4 regions of the Staphylococcus sp. Ze2 genome follow, and region 2 is predicted to be linked to each of the others. Evidence: riboswitches for the same ligand, from Rfam matches in the RefSeq annotation. Region 2 holds a riboswitch; each other region holds the start of a gene.
What was found. A riboswitch is a leader RNA that binds a small molecule or an ion and turns the genes downstream of it on or off. The one in region 2 is predicted to bind S-adenosylmethionine.
Positions count from the first base shown of each region.

Region 1: linked by a shared signal. The riboswitch ahead of ACM591_RS04230 (Na+/H+ antiporter NhaC family protein) and the one ahead of ACM591_RS02560 (MetQ/NlpA family ABC transporter substrate-binding protein) in region 2 are both predicted to bind S-adenosylmethionine.
Region 3: linked by a shared signal. The riboswitch ahead of metK (methionine adenosyltransferase) and the one ahead of ACM591_RS02560 (MetQ/NlpA family ABC transporter substrate-binding protein) in region 2 are both predicted to bind S-adenosylmethionine.
Region 4: linked by a shared signal. The riboswitch ahead of metX (homoserine O-acetyltransferase MetX) and the one ahead of ACM591_RS02560 (MetQ/NlpA family ABC transporter substrate-binding protein) in region 2 are both predicted to bind S-adenosylmethionine.

Region 1 covers NZ_CP183486.1:989,047-992,264, reverse strand. Annotated here, with positions in the region: gene ACM591_RS04235 (SRPBCC family protein) at 1-376, opposite strand, end outside; gene ACM591_RS04230 (Na+/H+ antiporter NhaC family protein) at 809-2,101, opposite strand; SAM riboswitch class I at 2,214-2,314, opposite strand; gene ACM591_RS04225 (flavin reductase family protein) at 2,471-3,082, opposite strand; gene ACM591_RS04220 (SDR family oxidoreductase) at 3,210-3,218, opposite strand, start outside.
Region 2 covers NZ_CP183486.1:618,466-621,683, reverse strand. Annotated here, with positions in the region: gene ACM591_RS02565 (lactate/malate family dehydrogenase) at 1-753, opposite strand, end outside; gene ACM591_RS02560 (MetQ/NlpA family ABC transporter substrate-binding protein) at 797-1,615, opposite strand; SAM riboswitch class I at 1,704-1,809, opposite strand; gene ACM591_RS02555 (CPBP family intramembrane glutamic endopeptidase) at 1,954-2,709, opposite strand; gene panE (2-dehydropantoate 2-reductase) at 2,909-3,218, shown strand, end outside.
Region 3 covers NZ_CP183486.1:1,400,861-1,404,078, reverse strand. Annotated here, with positions in the region: gene ACM591_RS06510 (nuclease-related domain-containing protein) at 1-427, opposite strand, end outside; gene metK (methionine adenosyltransferase) at 521-1,717, opposite strand; SAM riboswitch class I at 1,827-1,939, opposite strand; gene pckA (phosphoenolpyruvate carboxykinase (ATP)) at 2,106-3,218, shown strand, end outside.
Region 4 covers NZ_CP183486.1:312,293-315,510, reverse strand. Annotated here, with positions in the region: gene ACM591_RS01270 (DUF2232 domain-containing protein) at 1-439, opposite strand, end outside; gene metX (homoserine O-acetyltransferase MetX) at 732-1,700, opposite strand; SAM riboswitch class I at 1,761-1,860, opposite strand; gene ACM591_RS01260 (AzlD domain-containing protein) at 1,992-2,321, opposite strand; gene ACM591_RS01255 (AzlC family ABC transporter permease) at 2,318-3,019, opposite strand.

The DNA.
Region 1 (3,218 bases), 370 kb from region 2:
TTGGTACAAAAGCATTATAATTGAAAATCATTTGCGTAATGCCTGGCTCTCTCTCGAATATTTCAACTTCTATCGTATCTTCTGAATCACTTAATTCGGGCATACCAATTGTCATGACGATATATTCATAAGGTGTTAATGAAGCGAATGTACCTTGCACTATATTCTCCTTACCCTTACGAACATCAACAATTTTATACTTTCCATTTTGTTCAGCAGTTACTTCAATAGTTTTATTTGTTCTTTCAGTTGTCATAAACCATTGTTTAAGAAAACGTTGGTCTGTCCAAGCTTGGTATAATAATTCAGGTTCTACCTTAAATAATCTTTCAAGACGAATTTCAACATTTTCATTTTCTACATTGTATTTACCCACGATCGATTGTTCACCTACTTTCACTCTTATTACTATTCTAACGCATTACACTATACTTCTAAACAATTATAAAGTAAATATAGTGATGTTCTTTCATATTTATAAAGCTTTAACAACCTTATTTTATCGCTATTAGTCAGTAAACGTCAAAACTTTCATTTATATTGAATATTTTACTAAATAAACTTTATATTTATCTTAGCATATTCTATTAACATACTGTTTATTTAAAATAGCGAATGAGCCCGGGAAACCTTTATATCCCGGACTCATTTAATCTCTATTATAATTACTTAGTATTAAATAACACAATGAACAACAACAATTTCCAAATACCTTCTACCTCATATTTATTAGCATGTAATTTCAACACTCTAATTAGAGCTTAAAAATCAATTCGCAATTTGATCTTAATGTTTTAATATATCTTAATTACTTTTTATCTAACCTAGGTAATCTGAAGAAAATCGCTATAAGTCCGCAAACACCTAGTATCATCGGATAGATTGCGTAAGGAACTAATTCAAATGGAGATATAGACGCCACACCTGCAGCAGCAATCAATTGAGGGCTATATGGCAACATCCCTTGAAAACAACTTGCGAACATATCTAAAATACTAGCCGATTTACGTGGATCTACATCATATTCTTCTGAAATATCTTTTGCTAACGGCCCTGCCATTAATATAGAAATAGTATTATTTGCTGTTGATATATCTGCAACACTGACTAATCCAGCAATACCTAGTTCTGCACCACGTTTAGATTTCACTTTACTGCGCACAAAATTTAATAACCAAGTAATACCACCATTATGTTGAATCAGCGCAACTAAACCACCAATGAGCAATGCAATAATCGCTATATCTTCCATACCGATTATACCTTTTGATATAGAATTTAATAAACCTGTCCATCCAAATGAACCATAGATTAAACCGATTATTGCAGAAAGTACAATACCTCCGATTAATACAATAACTACATTTATACCTATTAATGCTAAGATAAGCACAAATAAGTACGGAATTACTTTAACAAGATCATAATCATAACTTTTATTTACATCTATATGTGCACCATTTGTTAAAAACCAAAGCACAATAATAGTAAATATCGCACCAGGCAAAACAATCTTTATGTTCACCTTAAATTTATCACTCATTTTCGTTTTCTGAGTACGTACTGCAGCTATAGTAGTATCAGAAATCATCGATAAGTTATCGCCAAACATAGCTCCACCAACAACAGTAGCCATTGTGATTGCCGCTGAAACATCTGTAGCCTGACTTAAACCAAAACCAACTGGCGCTATAGCAGCTACCGTCCCAACAGACGTCCCCATTGATAATGATACAAACATACATATTATAAATAGTCCAACGATAATTAAATTTTCTGGTATTAATGATAACCCTAAATTAACCGTCGACTGCACGCCACCCATATCTTCTGTCGTTTGAGAAAAGGCACCTGCTAATAAGAAAATTAGCATCATTAAAATAATATTGGAATGTCCTGCACCTTTTGTAAAAACTTCAACTTTTTTATGAAATGATTCTTTTCTGTTTAACACTAAGCCAACAATAGAAGCAACTAATATAGCTACATTGAGTGGCATTGTTGTAAAGTCACCTGTACTTATACCAACACCTAAAAACATACCAACAAATATGATTAAAGGTATCAAAGCCCAAGCGTTACCTTTTTTCGTTTCCTCCATACATAACCAACTTTCCTAAATATTAGAACAGAATCCAACCTTCTGTTATTTTTAAGCCTTAAAAATAAAAAAACTCTTTCTAAATTAAGAAGAAAGAGTAAACTGCGATTCATTCTTATCTTCTAGCATAAATTATGCTACTGGATTTGGCACACGCATTATCATGTTGCCGAAGTATCACCGGGCCAGTCCCTAAACTTCTCTTGATAAGTTATTATTTTATTTTATTTTATTACAGTACAGTATTAATTGTAATTCGTCAAATAGGGATTAAACAGAAAACAATTTTTATTAATGCTTTCATTGTCTAATCCCTTCAACATCTACTATTTTTATATAGCTTATACAATTCATTTAATTGCTTTATATTTACTTCATCGGACGTTCGATAGTGAACTTATTACCTAAAGAAGCGTAATCATTACCAGCTAAACGAGCTACCGCACTAAGCGCATCAGCATCTATTTTACTATCTTCAAAATAAACTGATTCATCAATATGAAACATGACTACTTCGCCTATAATTAAATCGGACCCTTCTTGTGGATCACCTAGTGGAATAATTCTATCTAACTTACATTCCATTCGAATTTTAGCTTGTTCGATACCAGGTACTGAAATTAATTCAGAGTCAACACATTTCAAACTTGTTCTTTCTAATTCATTTTGGTTACGGGACAACGGTGCTGCAGTATTGTTGATTTGTTCGACTGTAGCTTCATCTGTAATATGTACTACAAACGCTTCCGTTTCCTCAATATTTAAAGAAGTGTCTTTTCGCTTTCCTTCAGAACGCCCTGTAGAAATCATAATCATTGGAGGTGCACTATTAACAACATTAAAAAAGCTAAACGGCGCTGCATTTAAATGCCCATCTTTATCTTGAGAAGTAACAAATGCGATGGGTCTAGGTATCACACTTCCACTTAATAATTTATAATTTTGTTTTTTTGTTAAAGCGTCTGCTTTAAATTTTTTCATAAATGATTACCTTTCCTTTCAAAAATAAGGAGGTAGGATATTAAACTATCCTTTCCTCCTTATACTTAGTATCGCCGAAACATTATAACACTAATTTTCAAATTACTGTATCGTTACTTCATCAATTCTAATCTAA
Region 2 (3,218 bases):
AATAATAGTACGTTGACCCAGCGCAATCGTTTGTATCAATGAGGTTGTAACTCTTGAGATAGCAGCATTAGTCCAACCTTTTTGATAAAAGACATCCATAGATACCTCATTAATAATAGATGTTATATGCGCTTTATCAATTTCTGGACTATTGCTTAACGCTTCATATTCTGTTAGGGGCATACCATGAATACGAACTTTACTCCATACAGGTATTGCATGTTCTCCATGTTCTCCAATAACAAATGCCTCAACATTTTTTGGATCGATGTGGTAATGATGAGCGATAATTGTCCTGAACCTTGAACTTTCTAAAGCTGTTCCTGTTCCAATTATTTTATTTGATGGATAATCTACTTGATTAGCAAAATATACCATCGAATCCACGGGGTTAGAAATCAAAATAATGATTGCATCTTGCGTTACTTTAGAAACTTGACTCATAATATTTTTTATAATGTCATGATTGCCTTGTGCTAATAATGTACGATCGCCATCATTTTTATCTGTTGGTACACTCGCAGCAACCACAATAAAATCAGCATCTGCTAAATCTTGATAATCTCCAGCTTTAATCTTGATATGTGCAGTATTAAATAATCCTTGTGAATGATTATGATCAAGAGCTTCTCCACTTGCAATTTCATCTTTATTATCAACCAAAACAATCTCTGAAAATAAATTCAAATATTGTACATCTGTTAAAACTTGACTACCTACTCTTCCTAAGCCAACAATGCCTAGTTTAGACATACACTACACCCCTTTTTCATTACTGATATGTGTTCATAATCATTTATTTTTCATACGGAATTACATCTTTACCATATTCTTTCTTAATGAATTCCTTCATGTCTTTAGATTGTAGTACTTTTATAAGTGCTTGATACTTTTCGTCATCTTTATGTCCTTTTTTCACAGCAACGATATTCGCAAACGGTGATGACTCAGTTTCACTAATGATAGCATCTTTATGTGGCGTTAACCCATTATCTAGCGCATAGTTTGAATTCATAATAACTGCAGCACCTTCCTTACTTTCATATGTCTTAGGTAAGAATTCTGCCCCTTGTTTATTATTAAACTTCAAATCTTTTTTATTTTCTACAATGTCTTCAAATTTTGCGTCTTCTATACTAACACCTTTTTTAATCTTTATTAATCCTTTATCTACAAAGAATGATAAGAATCTACCCTCTTCAGCTGGATTGTTAGAAACGTATATTGTTGAACCTTTTGGAATATCTTTAATATCTTTATATTTTTTACTATAAACACCCATAGGTGTAGTAAATACTTTACCAACTTCTTCTATATCATAATTGTGATCTTTCTTTTCTGCTTTTAAGTATGGCGTATGCTGGAAGAAATTGGCATCTACATCACCTTTATCTAATAGTTTATTAGGTACTTTATAATCATTTACTGTTTTAACTTCTAAATCATATCCTTGTTTTTTCATTTCTTCTTTCGCATGTTTCAATACTTCACCGTGTGGAGCTGGTGAAGCTGCAATTGTTATTTTTTTGTCCGTATCTTTACCATTTGAATTGCCACATGCCGCTAGCACGATGGTTAGTATTAATAATGAGCCTAAAACAATTAATCTCCTCATAATTTATTTCACTCCTCATGAATTTTTAAATTTCAAACTAAATAAAAAAATACTTTCTCTTAATTTTATAAGAGAAAGTATAAACCTTCTCTCATCTCTAAAAGTTAGATAACTTTTTGTGAATTAGCACCATTTCGTATAACGATGGTTGCTGGGTTTCATAGGGCACGTCCCTCCACCTCTCTTGATAAGAGTAAATCAATATGTAGTTGCATTGTTTTTATCCTAGCATTATGCTCATGTTTAGTCAACGAAATTTTAGAAAATTCTAAATAATACGTCTATTAAATCAATTCTGTTCCATGTGAAACAAAACAATCTCTTAAAGCTATTTATATTTACAGAAGAACCATTGCTACATATGCAATAAAATTATTTAATGCATGCAATGCTATAGCAGTAGCTAAACTGCGTTGTGTTTTTAAATAAATAAATACAATCCCCATAGCGATAACGAGATACATAACAATTTCTAATGGCGATTGCGCTTCTGTTACGTGTAGAGATGCAAAAACACATACAGATATTACTGACATCACTATAAAATTCAGTTTCTTTCCTAATTCCCCAATTACCAAGTGTCGGAAGAGAAATTCTTCAGTAACCGGTGCAATAATTACAATAGAAAAGAACGCAAGCACCGTTGAGAATGGTGTACTAAACATTTGTTGAACCAATAAGTCATTTTGTGTTTCTTCAAACTTCCATTGTTCAGGTGCAAACGCATCAACTAATACAGGAAAAATTAATTTAAATATAAACATAACAATAAATGTAACAACAATAAGTTTCCAGTATTTTTTAATATTATTGAATCCACTTTTCCATTCAACTTTATAACTATTTTTATGAAACAATATCCAAATAAGCATGATAAATATAAATACAGCAATTTCCATTAACAAAGCAATGGAACTCGACGAATCAATTCCATCATTAAAGTACCTATCACCTAAACTTATATTAATTGCCCATAATATAACTAAAATTATAATTGATAATATAAAATTACTAGCTAAATAAATGATTGGTAGAAAAAAATCTTTCCCGTTAATATCCTTCCATCGATATTTCTTTTCATTTTTAAATGTCATTGTATCCTCCTAAAAATTCATATACAACATACTTTTACATTGTACAATTTTTATTTACTTTAAACATTTTACAATAATATAAATAGATAGTATAGATAGACATTAAAGCTAAGAATTTTAATTTTCAATGCGTAGAAAGAAATGAAAAGTGGTATATAGAGATTAAATATACTATACATATTTTAAGGAGCTGTTGTAGATGCGCATATTAGTACTAGGTGCTGGCGGAATTGGTGGTTATTTTGGTGGTCGCTTAGCTGAGGCTGGCAAGCATGTTACATTTTTAGTTCGGCCCAAACGTAAATCATATTTAGAGAGAAATGGTTTAGCCATTCATAGCGAAAAAGGCGATTATCATTTTAATCCACAACTCATCACAAAAGATGATCGTGTCGAACCTTTTGATATCGTACTATTATCCTCAAAGTCTTATCACTTAGAGCATGCTATTGAAGATTTAAAACCATTTATAGATCATAACACTTCAATTATTCCACTACTTAATGGCG
Region 3 (3,218 bases), 780 kb from region 2:
TGCGCTGTACATCATTAAATTCATTCTTAGGTAAAAATATGTTCGCCATAATGTGCATATCTTCTGGGCGAATTCTTTTCTCATTTACTAATCTTTCTCGAATACCAATAAGTCTCATATCAGTTACATATTCACTTTGATTTTTAGAGAACAATTTTAATGCATCAATTTCTCTATTTTTCGAACTAACTGTAGCATTATATTCTTCTTTTTGCTTTGTTACTGTTTTTTTATTTTCAATTCTTTCTTTTTCTAATTCTTCCTCATGCTCGTCGCTTAGTTTTTGTTCTCTGGTTTTGTATTGTTCCTCTACCTTTTGTTGTGCTTTCTTTTTACTTTTCAAAGCAATGATAAATAAAATGAAACAAATTACTGCTACAACAATTGCCACAATTAAACCAATCTCTAATGGTCCAAATGAATTCATAACAAAAAACGCTCCTTTATGTGTTCAGTAACTTAATTATAATAGATAAACATATAGTATTCGATAGTAAAGCTAAAAATATTTTTACTCTAGTTAAGCTTTAACTGTATCTTTTAATAAATTAATTTTATCTAACTTTTCCCATGGTAATAATACGTCTGTACGACCAAAATGACCGTATGCAGCAGTTTGTTTATAAATAGGATGTTTCAAGTCTAACATTTTAATAATTCCAGCTGGTCTTAAATCAAAATGTTGTCTAACTGCCTCAACCAATTCATTTTCTTTAACTTTTCCTGTACCAAATGTATCTATAGAAATAGAAACAGGTTCAGCTACACCAATAGCATATGCAAGTTGCACCTCACATTTGTCTGCTAATTCAGCAGCAACGATATTTTTCGCTACATAACGTGCAGCATATGCAGCAGAACGGTCTACTTTAGTCGGATCTTTACCACTAAAGCATCCCCCACCATGGCGTGCATAACCACCATATGTATCAACAATTATTTTACGTCCAGTAAGCCCAGCATCACCTTGTGGCCCACCTATAACGAAACGACCAGTAGGATTGATATAAAATTTGGTATTCTCATCTAAAAGTGTTTCGGGTACCGTTGGATAAATGACATGTTTTTTAATATCGTCTTGAATTTGTGCTAATTCGATATCTTCGGCATGTTGTGTTGACACGACAATTGTATCAATACGATGTGGTTGATCTTGTTCATCATACTCAACAGTTACTTGTACTTTACCATCAGGACGTAAGTAATTTAATATTTCATCTTTACGTACATCTGATAAGCGTTTAGCAAGTTGATGTGATAAGAAAATTGGTAACGGCATGTAAGTATCCGTTTCGTTTGTAGCATAACCGAACATCAAACCTTGGTCACCCGCTCCAGTAGCTTCAATTTCCTCTTCTGATGCATCTTCACGATACTCTAAAGCTGTATCGACACCTTGAGCGATATCTGGTGACTGTTCGTCAATTGCCGTCAACACTGCCATTGTCTGGCTATCGTAACCGTATTTAGCACGTGTGTAACCTATCTCTTTAATTGTTTCTCTAACCACTTTTGGAATATCAACATATGTTGTTGTTGATATTTCTCCTGAAATAAGCGCCATGCCAGTAGTTACTGTCGTCTCACAAGCAACACGTGCATTTGGGTCATCTTTCAATATTTCATCCAATATAGCATCAGATACTTGATCCGCTATTTTATCTGGATGTCCTTCTGTTACCGATTCTGAAGTGAATAATCTTCTATTGTAAGTCATAATTTGCTCCTTTAGTTTTTAAATTACGAAAATTCTCTCTCTGTTGAGCTCATTAAAAAAGCCTTCTACACTATCAATAAATAGAGAGAAGGCCTTATACGTCCATTCGCTCTTATCGTTCAGACGATATTTGTCTGCAAACGGTTTGGCACCTTTCTTCCTATTAAGAAGAGGTTGCTGGGCTTCATTGGGTCCATGTCCCTCCGCCACTCAGGATAAGAGAATCCGTTAAGTCCTATAGTACAGAATCAACGATATAATGTCAATTTTACATTTATTAATGGTTATTTAAAATTCCTTTTAAATTGGTATGGACTATTAATATATATGTGTTATACTCTGTAATTGTAAAGGCTTACAATAACTAAATAGCGTTGGAGGGATTAGTATGGCTGTAGATACATACACTTATACAAACAAAATTGAAAGCATTTTAGACAAAAAATCTTCATTATTTCAATTATCTACAACACAGTTGTATAACAAGATTTTAGATAATGATGAAGGAGAACTCACCGAATTAGGTGCAATTAACGCTAGAACAGGTAAATATACAGGTCGTTCACCAAAGGATAAGTTTATTGTAAATGAGCCATCTTATAGAGATGATATTGACTGGGGCAACGTTAACCAACCGATTGAAGAAGAAACATTTTTAAATTTATATGATAAGGTACTAAACTATTTAGACAAAAAAGATGAACTATATGTATTCAACGGTTATGCCGGTAGTGATCACGACTCACAATTAAAATTAACTGTTGTAAATGAATTAGCTTGGCATAATCTATTTGCTCAAAATATGTTTATACGCCCTAGCTCAAAAGAAGAAGCGCAAGAAATCAAACCAAACTTCACAATTATTTCAGCACCTCATTTTAAAGCCGATCCAGAGATTGACGGCACAAACTCAGAAACATTTATCATCACATCTTTCAAACATAAAGTCATCCTCATTGGCGGGACTGAATACGCTGGTGAAATGAAAAAAGGTATTTTCTCCGTAATGAACTATTTACTACCTAAAGATAACATTATGAGCATGCACTGTTCAGCTAACGTTGGAGACAAAGGTGACGTTGCTTTATTCTTTGGTCTTTCTGGCACTGGTAAAACAACACTATCAGCGGATCCAACACGTAAGCTAATTGGCGATGATGAACATGGTTGGAATGAAAATGGTATTTTTAACATAGAAGGTGGTTGTTATGCAAAAGCAATTAACCTTTCTTATAAAAAAGAACCTCAAATTTATGACGCTATTAAATATGGTACTATTTTAGAAAATGTTGTTGTAGATGAAGATGGTGACATTGACTTCGATGATAATCAATACACTGAAAACACTAGAGCAGCATATCCAATAGACCATATTGAAAATATTGTAACCCCATCTAAAGCGGCTCATCCTAATACAATTATTTTCTTAACTGCAGATGCTTTCGGTGTTTTACCACCTATTTCAAAACTGTCCAAAGATCAAGCAATGTATCATTTCTTG
Region 4 (3,218 bases), 310 kb from region 2:
CAACGTTATGCATGTAATCTTTCACTGGTTTCATCAAAACTGTAGAACTTGGTATTTTATCAAACGTTTGTAGTCCCATAAACGCAATTAACGAGAACATACTAATATATGTAGTTGTGATATAAAGTATGCGTTCTTTAGATGTACGTTCTTTTAATAATTGGCCGATAACAAAACTCACTAAGAGTATGATGACCATGGTGCTCAACACAAATATATTACCTAATAATGTTGTTAATACCACTGTAATGACTGCTGTTAAACCAAATGATTCAATAGACTTATGCCATAAGATAATGCCTGGAATTGTTGCAAAGATACCTAACACCAGGCCTAACGGAGGTAATATATGTAAAGCTAAAGCCACTACGATTAGAGTTAGTATACTAAGCACAGTTACTTTAGGATATATTTTTGAAAACAAATTCGCCACTCCCATACTATTTTTGACTATAACTATTATTTTAACCTCTTTAAAACTTTTATACAATTATTGGCAATCCAAATACAGAAGTTAACGATATACTATAATTTCCTATTTATAAACGTATAAATGATTGAATTAATCAGCACTTCACAATATTCCCTTTCTAACGCTACTACTTTAGCGTCACTTTACGTCATCACATCTTCAATGATTGTATAAAAAAAGATGTACTATACGTCAGTCTCCCCTATCGAAAGTAGTCGTATAGTTACATCCTAAAAACGCATATAATAGCGTTGTTAAATCATTTTCTTTTAATTTTATATACTTTTAAGAAGTGATATAAATTAGGAGCCCAATCATTAAAATTCAGTAAAAAACCGTCATGACCTACGTTATCTGGAACAAAGAAATGTTTGTGATATTTAAAACGATTTCCCACGGCACAAACTAAATCATCTGGATATAACAAATCATCTGTGAAGCCCATCGTCATTACTTTAGTGTCCAGGTTACTAAATACTTCATCTACATCATTACGTCCTCTATCTACATCATGACTATCTAAGACGTCTAGGAGTGTTAAATAGCATAAAGAATCAAAATGATTCATAAATTTATTACCTTGATGTTTTTGATAAGTCACCACTTGATTTGGGGAGAAGCGTTTATCATAACTTTTAGACGAACGGTATGTTAAAAACCCTAACTGTCTTGCAATGCTCATGCCCTCTTTATTGTCTAAATGAATCGCCTGTCTTGCTATTTCATTAAACGCACGACTGTAGGACGACGTTTTATCTGTAGCTGCGAGAATCACTGCTTTTTCAACATTAAATTTACGATTATATAATAATTCTATTGCTTGCATGCCGCCTAACGAACCACCGATTAATATATTAATCCTTTCGAAACCTAATGTTTCAATACCTAATTCTATGGCACGCACAATATCTCTTAACGTTAGTGACTTAGGAAAGTTTGCATCTGTTAATGCAGAACTTGAACCATAAGGACTTCCAATAACATTAAATGTCAAAAATTGATAATCATTTACAGGCATATAACCGCCGTCAATAATTCCTCTCCACCATCCAGGGTTTTCATTTGTACCATACGTTAAGTGATTACCTGTTAGAGCATGACAAACCACTACAAGTGGTTGGCCTTTTAACCCTACATGTTCATAACGTAACTTTAAGTTTGAGATGAATTCACCTGACTCTGTTGTGAATGGCCCTAGTTCTAATGTATCAACCGTATAATTCGTCATGTTTTACCTCCTACTTAGTAAAAAAACTCCTCACTCATAAAATAAGTAAGAAGTTAAAAGTACTTATCATTCGAGTGTATCGATGGTATTAGCACCGTACTTTATAAGCCGGTTGCTGAAGCGTCCACGGGCCAAGTCCCTCAGCTTCTCGAAATAAGATTTGATTTTAATTGTATTAAAGATAAACTCATAAATTGAGATAAAATTAAAATGATAATATAATCTGAAATATCTTAATTTTCTAATTATTTATAGTTTAACGGATAATATAACTTACTTCAATAGGATTGTCTAAAATACCCAACGTAACACCGCCATAATAATAATGCCACTAATTATAGTAATTGTTAAACTACGTGATATCACAGCAATGACAATAGTCGGGAGCATCGTAATTAGAAATGGCACGTTGATGGTATAACCCATCACTCCTTCTTGTTGCTCTATTAATCCATCGATAATTAGAGCAGTAAATAATGTAATCGGTATAAATGAAAGCCATTTAATCACACGTTCAGATAACTTTATTTTAGTTATCAAAATAAATGGAATAATGCGTGTTAGCCACGTTACCACGCCACATAGCACGATGATTGTTAGCATATGTATCGTCGTTGTCATCGTTCCATCACCACCCCAATCAGTGCTGCAATAGTTGAAGCTAATATGATAGCTAAATATGAAGGCATAAACAAACTTAAACTAAGCATCATTACAATTACACATATAATCAATACAAAATAAGTATTGATCTTTGAACGTCTAAGCGATTCAAATTGCGAGACAGCTAAGAATATAAACATAGCAGTAATCGCAAAATCTAATCCCAATGCTTCTGGTTGATGTATGTATTTACCAAAGACTGCACCAATAATACATGCAAATGTCCAAAAAACATATGCTGTTATATTTAGTCCGTGCAACCAACGATCATTAATCTTTTTACCTTTCAAATGTGGCGTAATGGCTACACCAAATGTTTCATCAGTTACTAATGTAGAAAGACCAATTCTATTTAATAAACTGTAATTTTTATAACTTGGAGCAAGCGTCATACTTAATAAAAACATCCTTGAATTCACAATAAATGTCGTCAATATAATTGCAGATATGGGCGTGCCTGAAATAACAAGTGCACAAATAATAAACTGTGCCGCACCCGCATACACTAGCAAGCAAAGTAAAATAATTTCCAACATACTAAAGCCTGAAGCTACTGCAACAATTCCAAAAGACAGACCAACACCAGCATAACCTAACAAAGTAGGAATACACTCTTTTACACCTTGTTTAAAAGTTACGTGTGCCTCATTTCCCATTTCCCCACCCTCTCATCTCAAAAGCTAAAAACAGTAAATTCATTCTAATACAACAATAGAAAGACAATCAATGTTTTTAGACAACGGTTTGTGTGACGTTAGACTTACGGTAGTCTTGTATTATTGTTACAACAGCACTTATACCATTCCATAATTTTGTGTTATATGTTAGACACCCCTTGAAGAACTCAATATTTTC